Linked DNA regions of Metabacillus sp. KUDC1714. The protein of the gene in region 1 interacts with the protein of each later gene in a pairwise test. Links are inferred from orthologs where the notes say so. Each region holds a gene or a part of one and is shown in the gene's direction. Other genes may lie near its edges.

Region 1 (8,917 bases):
GTAAACTGACACCTATTGAAGGGAAAGCTTTAGATAATTTTTAATCATCACCATTTTAACGATAGTTAAAAAAACTGACTCAATTTGAGTCAGTTTTTTTTGATTATCAGAATTTATATTCTAATGAGGTATAATAGAAGGGAGTCTAAGGGTAATAAATACATTTTCAGGAGCAGTTTGAACATTTAATAAAGCAATAGTTGCCCTTTTTCACTACTATTCGCTAGAATAGAAACAATAGAGAAAATTCATTTATAATGAATAAAATAAAAAATTGGTTCAATTGAAGGGAAATACAATCCTTGGAGGCTTATATGAGTAAGAAGATATTAGTAGTAGATGACGAGCAATCGATTTCAACATTGTTAAAGTATAATCTAGAACAAGCAGGTTATAGTGTGATAACGGCAATGGATGGGGAAGAGGGATTGCACAGTTGTTTAAATGAAGAGCCAGATTTACTTGTTCTTGACCTGATGCTACCTAAAATGGATGGTATCGAAGTGTGTAAGCAGCTTCGTCAAAGAAAGATCATGGTACCTATTTTGATGTTAACTGCAAAAGATGATGAATTTGATAAAGTACTAGGACTTGAACTAGGGGCTGACGATTATATGACAAAGCCATTTAGTCCAAGAGAGGTAGTAGCAAGGGTAAAGGCAATTCTCAGAAGAACACAATCACATACAGAAGTTGAAATTAAGGAATCTGATGAATCAGAGCAGGTAATGATCGGTGATTTGAAAGTATTACCTGAACATTATGAAGCGTATTATGGAAAGGAACGTTTAGACTTAACACCTAAGGAATTTGAGTTGCTTGTTTATTTAGCTAAACATAAAGGGCGTGTCCTTACACGTGATCAGCTACTTAGTGCAGTTTGGAATTATGATTTTGCAGGTGATACAAGAATAGTAGATGTTCATATAAGTCATTTGCGTGAAAAAATTGAAAGAAACACAAAAAAACCTTTATATATTAAAACAATTAGGGGATTAGGATATAAGCTCGAGGAGCCAAAAGTGAATGAATAGGTTTCGTTCACGATTACTTTTTGCGTTAATTACTTTAGTAATAACAGTCCTTGTTGGATTAGGGTTATTACTTGGACAAATTTTTAATAGTTATTATATCAATTCTTATAAGGATATTATGCAAAGAGAAACAAAATTAATGAAAACATTATTATTTGAGAGAGGGTTAACTGCTGAGGAGTCGTCAGATCTTGTTTTTGAACTAAGTAGCTCCTTTAAAACACATATTACTGTTTTAAATGCAGAAGATCAGATTATTTATGATGAAGGTGAAATATCAAAAAAGCATAATCATGACCATATGGTAGAAGACGTACTTCCAATTATGAAAAATAAGTCAGATGGTTACTTTTTTATTGATCAAAAGGAACAATTAGCATATTACGGGCTCCCTATTAGTGAAGGTGATTCATATAAAGGTATTGTTCTTGTCAACTCATCAATTGAACAAGTAAAAAAGGTAAACCAACAAACTTGGATGGTACTAATTGTTAGTTTAAGTTTGGCTTTTATTATTATGGTTTTTATAGGAATTAGGATAACATCTCGATATACACGTCCTATTGAATCAGCCACCAAAGTAGCGATGGAGCTTGCGAAAGGAAATTATAAGGCTCGAACATATGAAGAGCATATAGATGAAAGTGGAATGCTTAGTCAATCTATTAATATACTAGCGAGAAATCTCCAAGATATGACTAGAGCACAGGAAATGCAGCAGGACCGCCTCCAAACATTAATTGAAAATATGGGAAGTGGTTTAATCCTTATTGATGGACGGGGCTATATTAATTTAGTGAATCGAGCTTATAAGGAGCTTTTTGAGGTAGACTCTGCTGAATTTCTATACCAGTTATATTATGATGCTTTTACACATAAAGAGATTATTGAACTTGTTGAAGAAATTTTTATGACAGAGGTAAAGGTAAGGAAGCAGCTGCACTTACCGCTGAAAATAGAACGAAGACATTTTGAGGTTTATGGTGCACCGATTATCGGCACAAATGATGAATGGAAGGGTATTGTCCTTGTATTTCATGATATTACTGAACTAAAAAAGCTAGAGCAAATGAGAAAAGATTTTGTAGCAAATGTATCCCATGAATTAAAAACACCGATAACTTCAATAAAAGGGTTTAGTGAAACTCTTTTAGATGGAGCCCTAAATGACAAACAGACAGCAGAGTATTTTTTATCGATCATTCTTAAGGAAAGTGATCGTCTTCAGTCATTAATTCAAGATCTGCTTGATCTATCTAAAATTGAACAGCAAGGATTTCAATTGTCTATACAGCCGTGTGATGTAAAAGAGCTTTTAGAGGATATTGGTGTCATCCTTCAAGGTAAATCAATAGAAAAAGAAGTAGAGTTATCACTAGCTATCCCAGACGGGTTGTTATTAATAGAAGGTGACTTATATCGCTTAAAGCAGATTTTCATAAATTTAATTAACAATGCATTAACCTATACTCCTAAGGGTGGATCTGTTCAAGTAACCGTAGAAAAGCATGAACAGTATCTACTTATCGTTGTGTCTGATACTGGAATTGGTATTAAGACTGAAGAAATTCCAAGGATTTTTGAACGGTTTTATCGAGTTGATCGAGCAAGAAGTAGAAATTCTGGGGGAACTGGACTTGGATTGGCAATTGTAAAACATTTAGTTGAAGCGCACAAGGGGCAAATAAGTGTTTCGAGTAAACTAGGAGAAGGGACATCTTTTACTGTAAAGTTAAATAAAAAGTATCAAGATGGCCATATTACATAAAAAAGATAAAGAAATTTTAGTAATTTCGACATACTTTACAATTAATTTACATCTAATTTATTCTATCTTAATAAAAAGTTGATATGATACTAAGTGAAAACCCCTTCATCCAAGGAGCCAATCTTTTGGACGAGAGCATAACGCTCTCGTCCCTTTTTTTGTTTTCCTGAATACGGTTGCGAATAAAAGAGAAATAACTATGAAACCTTTTCGTAACAAAACCGTATTAAAGGTAGATCAAAAATTTTACATTTACAAATGATCTTGTTGAGTTCAAAAGGAGGTAGGGGATTAGATGTTAAGCATGAAAAGAGTTTTTACCATTATCGGTTTTTCCTTTTTAATTTCAATTTTGGCGATTGTTGCTTTTACATCTTGGTACACTGTTGATGAGTCAGAACAAGCTGTCATGATTACTCTTGGAGAGGTTGAGGAAGGTGTTAGTGAACCAGGACTACATTTTAAATACCCGTGGCCAATTCAATCCGTAGAGGTTCTTTCCAAGGAAACATTTAGCTTACAGTTTGGATACGAGGAATCAGAAGATGGAGATGTTAAGGATTTTCCTAAAGAAACAAAAATGATTACAGGTGATGAGAATATTGTTTTAGCGGATATGGTAGTCCAGTGGAAGATTATAGATCCTGGTAAATACTTATTTAATGCAGAAAATCCAACGGAAATGTTAGAAGATGCAACTTCCGCAAGTTTAAGAAGTATTATAGGAAGTTCGACAATTGATGATGCATTAACTTCAGGTAAAGTTGAAATTGAAAAGCAAGTACAAGAATTATTATCAACTCTAATTGGAGAATATGATATTGGAATCTCTATTTTAGCGGTTAAATTACAGGATGTGGATCTTCCAAATGAAGAGGTTAGAAAAGCATTCACAAATGTTACAGATGCCCGTGAAACGATGAACACAAGAAAAAATGAAGCAAATAAATACAGAAACAAACGTACGGAGGAAGCACAAGGGGAGAAGGATGCGATTATGTCTGCTGCCCAAGGAGACAAAGCTGCGCGTATGGAAGTAGCACGTGGCGATGTAGCCCAGTTTAATGCCATTTATAATGAGTATAAAAATGCAAAAGACATTACACAAAAGCGTTTAGTATTAGAAACGATCGATCAAGTGCTACCAAATGCAGAGATTTATATTATGGAGGATAACGGTAATACAATGAAGTATTTACCGATTAAGGATGCTACAACCAAGCCTGTAGCACCAGTAGAACAAGAAGGCAATGAAGGGGAAGGGAGTGAAACAAATGGACAATGATAATGTAGTGAATATGGAGGAGAAAAAGCCTGCATTTTCATTCAAAGGCTACCTTCGTGGAGGTATCATTTTACTTATTACGATCCTATTACTAGTACTTGTCTTAACAAACTTGTTTATTGTAAAAGAAAACGAATACAAAGTTGTCCGCCAATTTGGCGAAGTCGTTAGAATAATTGAAGAACCTGGACTAAATTATAAAATCCCTTTTATTCAATCTGTAACAACTCTGCCAAATTATCAAATGACATACAATGTTCAAGAGGCAGAAATTAATACAAAAGATAAAAAAAGGCTAATTATTGATAACTACACAGTTTGGAGAATTGAAGATCCAAAAAAAATGATCACAAATGCACGAACCATGGTAAGTGCTGAGACAAGAATGGCGGAGTTTGTTTTTTCAACTGTGCGCTCTGAACTCGGTCAATTAAATTATGATGAAATTATCAATGATGAGAAATCCTCTCGAGGAAGCTTAAACGACAAGGTTACAAATATCGTAAATGATTTATTAGAAAAAGACGATTACGGTATCGTCGTAACTGATGTCCGCATGAAACGGACAGATTTACCAGCAGAAAATGAACAATCTGTTTTTACGCGAATGATTTCTGAACGGGAATCAACTGCACAAGGTTATTTATCTAAAGGTGATGCCGAAAAAAATAGAATTATTGCTGAGACAGATAGAGAAGTAAAAGAGATGCTAGCAAAGGCTAAAGGAGATGCAGAGGTTATTCGAAGTGAAGGTGAGAAGGAAGCAGCTAAAATGTATAATACAGCTTATTCAAAGGATCCTGAATTTTATGAACTGTATCGAACATTACAATCATATAAGCAAACGATTGATGAAGAAACGGTTATAATTATTCCATTTGATTCTCCATATGCAAGTCTACTTAAAGGGGAACGCTAGGAGTTTACAATCGCGGCTTTTGAAGATATAACCTATAAAATCAAAGAACCAGAGTTTTCCTTTCTATTTGTAGTCGTGATAGAATAGAGAAGGAACTTATGGTTCTTTTTTTTGAATTTTGACTTCGTTTAGTGTCTAGTTCCGAGATCCATTGGTCTAGGCCAACTTTGTTTGCATGGGCTGTTACAGCGATAAACGTTAAGATCGTATGCACCTATAAGGTCTAGATTACCAAAAGGCTAAAACAAAAGCTTGTTCGTTAGGCTATGAGCTAAAGATAGGTGCTATTAATAGATGTAGGAGGAAGAAATAGTGACTAAAAAGATCGTTTTAATTGATGGAAATAGTATTGCCTATCGAGCATTTTTTGCGCTTCCATTATTGAATAATGATAAAGGTGTACATACGAATGCGATTTATGGTTTTACAATGATTTTAATGAAAATATTAGAAGATGAAAATCCATCACATATGATTGTTGCATTTGATGCAGGAAAGACAACATTTAGACATGAAACGTTCCAGGAGTATAAAGGGGGACGCCAAAAAACTCCACCTGAATTATCAGAGCAATTTCCTTTTATAAGAGAGCTTCTTGATGCTTATCAGGTATCACGCTATGAGCTTGAAAATTATGAAGCAGATGATATTATTGGTACGCTTTCTAAACAGGCTGAAAAGGACGGCTATGAAGTCAAGGTCATCTCAGGTGATAAAGATTTAACACAGCTAGTGACAGATAAAATTACTGTTGATATCACTCGAAAAGGAATAACAGATGTAGATTCCTACACACCTGATTTTGTTAATGAAAAATACGGCTTAACACCAGAACAAATTATTGATATGAAGGGTTTAATGGGGGATGCGTCAGATAATATCCCAGGAGTACCAGGGGTAGGCGAGAAAACTGCCATTAAGCTTTTGAAAGAATTTCAAACTTTAGAGAATGTGTTAGATTCTATTGATCAAGTGAGTGGTAAAAAACTAAAAGAAAAATTAGAGGAAAACCGTGATCAGGCGCTAATGAGTAAAAAGCTTGCCACAATTGATTGCAATGCACCAATAACAATTTCAGTTGATGATGTTCATTATGAAGGCTTTGATATAAAAAAGGTTACAGATATCTTTAAAGAGCTAGGATTTAACACATTATTAGAAAAGCTTGGTGAAGAAGTCGTTCAAGAAGAAGTGGTTGTTGAAGACATTAGCTTTGAAAAAGTCTCTGAACTTACAAGTGAACTATTGACTGACGAAGCAGCGTTATATGTAGAGGTTCTTGAAGAAAGCTATCATAACGCAGATATTATCGGATTCTCTATAACTAATGAGAATGGTCAATATTACATCCCTGTTGAAGTTGCGTTAGCATCAGAGCAATTTAAAAAATGGGCTGCTGATGAAACGAAACAAAAGATTGTTTATGATGGAAAGAAAACAAGTGTTGCGCTTAGCTGGAAAGGGATCACTTTAAAAGGGGTCGACTTTGATGTACTTATCGCCGCTTATTTATTAAATCCTTCACAAGACTTCGATGATGTTGCAAGTGTTGCGAGAACAAATGGTTTATCAATTGTTCAATCAGATGAGTTAGTGTACGGTAAGGGAGCGAAGCGAGCAATCCCTGATGAAGAAAAGCTTAGTGATCATATTGTTCGAAAAGGACAAGCGATATTCGCTTTAAAAGAAAAGCTAGTGAATCAACTGGAGAAAAATGATCAAACATCATTATTTTATGATTTAGAGCTACCACTTTCGGTCATTCTTGCTGAAATGGAAGCAACAGGTGTGAAAGTTGATGTTGATCGCTTAAAAGATATGGGTAAGAATTTAGCAGAACAATTAAAATCGCTTGAGGAGAATATATATGAGCATGCTGGAGAAGAGTTCAATATTAATTCACCGAAACAACTAGGAGTAATATTATTCGAAAAATTAGGTTTACCAGTGATAAAAAAAACGAAGACAGGTTTTTCAACCTCTGCAGACGTATTGGAAAAGCTTGAAGAAAAGCATGAAATTGTAAGAGGAATTCTTCATTATCGTCAGCTCGGAAAATTACAATCAACCTATATTGAAGGATTATTAAAGGTTGTACATGAAGACACACATAAAATCCATACCCGTTTTAATCAAGTTTTAACAACAACCGGACGACTTAGTTCAATTGATCCAAATCTACAAAACATCCCGATTAGACTTGAGGAAGGTAGGAAAATTCGCCAAGCATTTGTTCCATCAAAAAATGATTGGGTCATGTTTGCAGCTGACTACTCGCAAATTGAATTAAGGGTCTTAGCTCATATTGCAAATGATAAAAACTTAGTAGAAGCATTCCGTAATGATTTAGATATTCACACGAAAACGGCAATGGATGTTTTTCATGTTGCAAAAGAAGATGTTACATCGAATATGAGAAGACAAGCAAAGGCGGTTAATTTTGGTATTGTCTACGGAATAAGTGATTACGGACTTTCACAAAACCTAGGAATCACTCGTAAGGAAGCAGGAGAATTTATTAAACGTTATTTGGAGACTTTTGTCGGTGTTCAAGAATATATGGATGACATTGTCGCTGATGCGCGGGAAAAAGGGTATGTGAAAACACTTCTACATAGAAGAAGATATATTCCAGAAATCACAAGCCGTAACTTTAATTTACGTAGCTTTGCAGAACGAACAGCAATGAATACTCCAATTCAGGGAAGTGCTGCAGATATTATTAAGAAGGCAATGATCGATATGGCTGATCGATTAAAACAGGAAAATGTTCAAGCGAAATTATTATTACAAGTACACGATGAACTAATTTTTGAGGCACCAAAAGAAGAAATTTCAATTCTTGAAAAAATTGTTCCTGAAGTCATGGAAAATGCTGTAGAGTTAAACGTTCCATTAAAGGTGGATTACTCTTATGGTGCTTCTTGGTATGACGCGAAATAAACCCCATCAAGTGGCCTGTTTTGAAGCTCACTTAAGAGTTACCGTTAAACCGAATAAAAAGGAAGTGATGGAATGCCAGAGCTACCAGAGGTTGAAACAGTACGCCGTACATTGCTTCAGCTAGTACAAGGAAAAAAGATACAAAAGGTAACAATTCATTGGCCTAAAATAATTAAAAAACCTGAAGAAAGTGAACAATTTCAGGATGCCTTAGTTGGGCAAACAATACAAGATGTAAACCGTAGAGGGAAATTTTTGAAATTTATCCTTGACGATTATGTTCTAGTTTCACATTTACGAATGGAAGGTCGATATGGATTGTATAATCCAGAAGAAGAGTATGATAAGCATACACATGTTATTTTTTCCTTTGTAGATGGCACTGAATTGCGCTACCGAGATGTAAGAAAGTTTGGTACTATGCACTTATTTTCAAAGGGTGAAGAAGATAATGAGCTGCCACTTTCTCAGCTAGGACCTGAACCTTTCTCTAAAAGCTTTACAGTAGATTATTTACGTGAACGTTTAAAAAAAACGTCACGAAAAATTAAAGCCGCTTTATTAGATCAAACCGTTGTGGTTGGTCTTGGAAATATATATGTTGATGAAGCATTGTTCCGGGCTGGGATAAACCCAGAGCGCATTGCAAATCAAATAACATTAGCAGAATGCAGGGTTTTACATAAGGAAATCATTGCAACTCTTGGGGAAGCTGTCGAAAAAGGCGGTAGCACTATTCGATCCTATGTAAATACTCAAGGTGAAATGGGGATGTTCCAACTTCAATTATTTGTATACGGAAGAACAAATGAGCCTTGTAAAAAATGTGGAACAACTTTAACAAAATCAGTCGTTGGTGGAAGAGGAACACACTTTTGTGATAAATGTCAAAAGTAATCCAAAAGGTAAAGAGTACTTTATGTGCTTTTTACCTTTTTTTATTTGCATTAAATCCTTAATTTTTAGTA
Region 2 (3,857 bases), 1.6 Mb from region 1 along the record:
AAATTGTTTGTTTACTTTTGAACAAGATGAAGTAAAGGAATACTGTTTTGATCTTGAAATCCCTTCCGTTATCATACTTCCAAATGGGTATAAAATAACGTGTGAATTAATAAAGAATGATTCTATTGAGTCTATAGGAAATAAATCATTCCTTTTAAATCCCAAAACGTTAGTTGGACCGCTTATTGTTCGAACAAGAGAACAGGGAGATAAAATCAAATTGAAGGGCATGAACGGTCGGAAAAAGGTAAAAGATATATTTATTGATGAGAAAGTACCATTACAAAGCCGATATTCATGGCCGATAGTAGAAGATGGAGATGGGAACATCCTTTGGTTACCAGGCTTAAAAAAATCAATTTTTGAAGCTGAAAATGGAAGCGTGGATGAATACGTAGTATTACATTATAAGGAGCTATGATCTTCTAGGGGGCACACTTTTATGAGACAAGATATTGAAGAAATTTTAGTAACTGAAGAACAAATTCAAGCTAAGGTGAAGGAGTTAGGAAAGGCCCTAACTGAAGAGTATAATGATCGCTTTCCACTTGCTATAGGTGTACTAAAGGGCGCAATGCCTTTTATGGGTGATCTTTTAAAGAATATTGATACATATTTGGAAATGGACTTTATGGATGTTTCAAGCTATGGCACATCCACGGTATCATCCGGAGAAGTAAAGATCATTAAGGATTTAGATACTTCTGTTGAAGGAAGAGATATCTTAATTATTGAAGATATTATTGATAGTGGTTTAACTTTAAGCTATTTAGTTAAGTTGTTTCGCTATCGCAAAGCAAAATCAATTAAAATTGTGACTTTGCTTGATAAACCAACTGGTAGAAAAGCGGATATTGAGGCTGATTATGTAGGGTTTGCTGTTCCAGACGCATTTGTTGTTGGCTATGGACTTGATTATATTGAGAAATATCGAAATCTTCCTTATATCGGAGTTTTAAAGCCTGAAATTTATCAATAATATCAATTAATTGAAACACAGGTTCATTGTAGTCTAAATTGTTGTGTTACCATGATTTTCTATGATACTATTTAATATAGTCGTGTCTACTGTGGGAGGAGGTAAGGAATGAATCGGATCTTCCGTAATACCATATTTTATTTATTAATATTTCTAGTCATTATTGGGGTTGTAAGCTTCTTTACTGGTGCTAATCCTAAAACGGAACAAATAACGTATAATACTTTCATTTCTGACTTAAATAATGGGAATGTAACAGAGATGACGGTACAGCCGGTTCGTGGTGTATTTGAAGTTAGAGGTAAAATGAAGGGCTATGACGAAGACGAAACCTTTTTAACATATATACCAACAGAACAAGGGCTAGATCGAGTTGACAAAGCAGCTGAGGCAAATAACGTCAAAGAACTTGATGTTGCTCCTGCTGAGGAAACAAGTGGATGGGTTACTTTTTTCACATCCATTATCCCATTCATTATTATCTTTATTTTATTCTTCTTCTTGCTTAATCAAGCTCAAGGCGGCGGTAGTCGTGTAATGAATTTTGGTAAAAGTAAAGCTAAGTTATACAGCGAAGAAAAGAAGAAGGTTAGGTTTAAAGATGTAGCTGGTGCAGATGAAGAAAAGCAAGAGCTTGTTGAGGTAGTCGAATTCTTAAAAGATCCTCGTAAATTTGCAGAGTTAGGTGCAAGAATTCCAAAGGGTGTCCTTTTAGTTGGACCTCCAGGTACTGGTAAAACCTTACTTGCAAGAGCTGTTGCCGGTGAAGCAGGAGTGCCATTCTTCTCAATCAGTGGGTCTGATTTCGTTGAAATGTTTGTCGGTGTCGGTGCATCCCGTGTTCGTGATTTATTTGAGAATGCGAAAAAGAATGCCCCATGTATCATTTTCATTGATGAAATTGATGCCGTTGGACGTCAACGTGGTGCAGGATTAGGTGGAGGTCACGATGAGCGTGAACAAACACTAAATCAGTTACTTGTTGAAATGGATGGTTTTGGTGCAAACGAAGGTATTATCATTGTTGCAGCAACTAATAGACCAGATATTCTTGACCCAGCATTATTACGTCCTGGACGTTTTGACCGTCAAATTACTGTTGACCGACCAGATGTTACAGGCCGTGAAGCTGTCCTAAAAGTACATTCTCGTAATAAACCACTTGATGAATCTGTCGATTTAAAGGCAATTGCTGCTCGTACTCCAGGTTTCTCAGGTGCTGATTTAGAAAATCTTTTAAATGAAGCAGCTCTAGTTGCTGCCAGACGAGATAAAAAGAAAATTGATAATACAGACCTTGATGAAGCAACAGACCGCGTTATTGCAGGTCCAGCTAAAAAGAGCCGTGTTATTTCTAAGAAAGAGCGAAATATCGTTGCTTATCATGAAGCAGGACATACCATTATTGGGGTCGTGCTTGATGAAGCTGACATGGTACATAAAGTTACAATTGTTCCTCGTGGTCAAGCTGGTGGATATGCTGTCATGCTCCCAAAAGAAGATCGATACTTTATGACAAAACCAGAGCTTTTAGATAAAATTACTGGTTTGCTTGGTGGTCGTGTTGCAGAAGAAATTGTCTTCGGAGAAGTTAGTACTGGGGCACATAATGACTTCCAAAGAGCAACAGGTATAGCAAGGAAAATGGTTACTGAATACGGTATGAGTGAAAAGCTTGGTCCGTTGCAATTCGGTCAAGCACAAGGAGGTCAAGTATTTTTAGGACGTGACCTTCATAATGAGCAAAACTATAGTGATGCAATTGCTCATGAAATTGATATGGAAATTCAACGCTTTATTAAAGAAAGTTATGAGCGTGCTCGCCAAATTTTAACTGAAAATCGTGAAAAGTTAGAGTTGGTGGCACAAACATTATTAGAAATTGAAACCCTTGATGCAGCTCAAATAGCAAGTCTTGTTGAGCATGGGAAGCTTCCTGATCGTCCGGTAATCGTGAACGATAGTGAAAATAAGGATGCAAAATCTGATGATGTTAAAGTAAATATTCAAACAAAAAAAGATGAAGATAATCCTTCTGAAAAATCATAATAAAGATGAAAGATCGATGGCAAACTAATATGTCATCGGTCTTTTTTTTGATAAAATGAAAAGGAATATGTAAACTAGTAAAAAGAAATATTATAAAGTGGTGATACTAATGATTCTTGTATTGGATGTAGGAAATACTAATACTGTATTAGGGGTATATGATCAGGATGTTTTAAAGCATCATTGGAGAATAGAAACAAGCCGTAATAAAACGGAAGATGAGTTTGGTATGGTAATAAAGGGGTTATTTGAACACGAAGGTCTTCCCTTTAAACAAATAGAAGGGATTATCATTTCTTCTGTTGTACCGCCAATTATGTTTGCGCTTGAAAGAATGTGCATGAAGTACTTTGATGTTAAACCATTAGTTGTAGGTCCGGGAATAAAGACAGGCTTGAATATTAAATACGAAAATCCTCGTGAAGTTGGAGCCGATCGTATCGTGAATGCTGTTGCTGGTATACAAGATTATGGCAGTCCACTAATTATTGTTGATTTTGGTACAGCTACTACATATTGTTACATCAATGAACATAAGCAATATATGGGTGGGGCGATTGCGCCTGGTATTAATATCTCTACTGAAGCCCTCTATTCTAGAGCTGCCAAACTACCAAGAATAGAAATTACGAGACCGAATAACATTATTGGTAAGAATACTGTGAGTGCGATGCAAGCTGGAATTTTATATGGATATGTTGGACAAGTAGAGGGAATTGTTAAAAGAATTAAAGATCAATCAAAGGAAGTGCCAAAAGTTATTGCAACAGGTGGTCTTGCATCATTAATCGCGAGGGAATCAGATTGTATTGATATTGTTGACCCATTT

The links.
Region 2: the proteins of hflC (region 1) and ftsH interact in binary tests that used the Escherichia coli proteins (3 or more experiments, as listed by UniProt). The link is inferred for Metabacillus sp. KUDC1714 from one-to-one orthologs.

Annotation. Positions count from the first base shown.
Region 1 is NZ_CP055263.1:426,275-435,191, reverse strand. Bases 3,048-6,041 are described here. They hold hflC (protease modulator HflC), read left to right. Parts: upstream 3,048-4,076; coding sequence 4,077-5,006; downstream 5,007-6,041. Other genes in these bases: polA (DNA polymerase I), read left to right, coding at 5,319-6,041; hflK (FtsH protease activity modulator HflK), read left to right, coding at 3,098-4,087. Outside these bases: HUW50_RS02165 (MaoC/PaaZ C-terminal domain-containing protein), read left to right, coding at 1-44; HUW50_RS02160 (response regulator transcription factor), read left to right, coding at 315-1,034; two-component system histidine kinase PnpS, read left to right, coding at 1,027-2,802; more of polA, read left to right, coding at 6,042-7,949; mutM (DNA-formamidopyrimidine glycosylase), read left to right, coding at 8,022-8,846.
Region 2 is NZ_CP055263.1:2,038,464-2,042,320, forward strand. What follows is about bases 630-3,557. They hold ftsH (ATP-dependent zinc metalloprotease FtsH), read left to right. Parts: upstream 630-1,087; coding sequence 1,088-3,028; downstream 3,029-3,557. Other genes in these bases: hpt (hypoxanthine phosphoribosyltransferase), read left to right, coding at 630-979; HUW50_RS09605 (type III pantothenate kinase), read left to right, coding at 3,138-3,557. Outside these bases: tRNA lysidine(34) synthetase TilS, read left to right, coding at 1-421; more of hpt, read left to right, coding at 443-629; more of HUW50_RS09605, read left to right, coding at 3,558-3,857. UniProt on the Escherichia coli protein: Acts as a processive, ATP-dependent zinc metallopeptidase for both cytoplasmic and membrane proteins. Plays a role in the quality control of integral membrane proteins.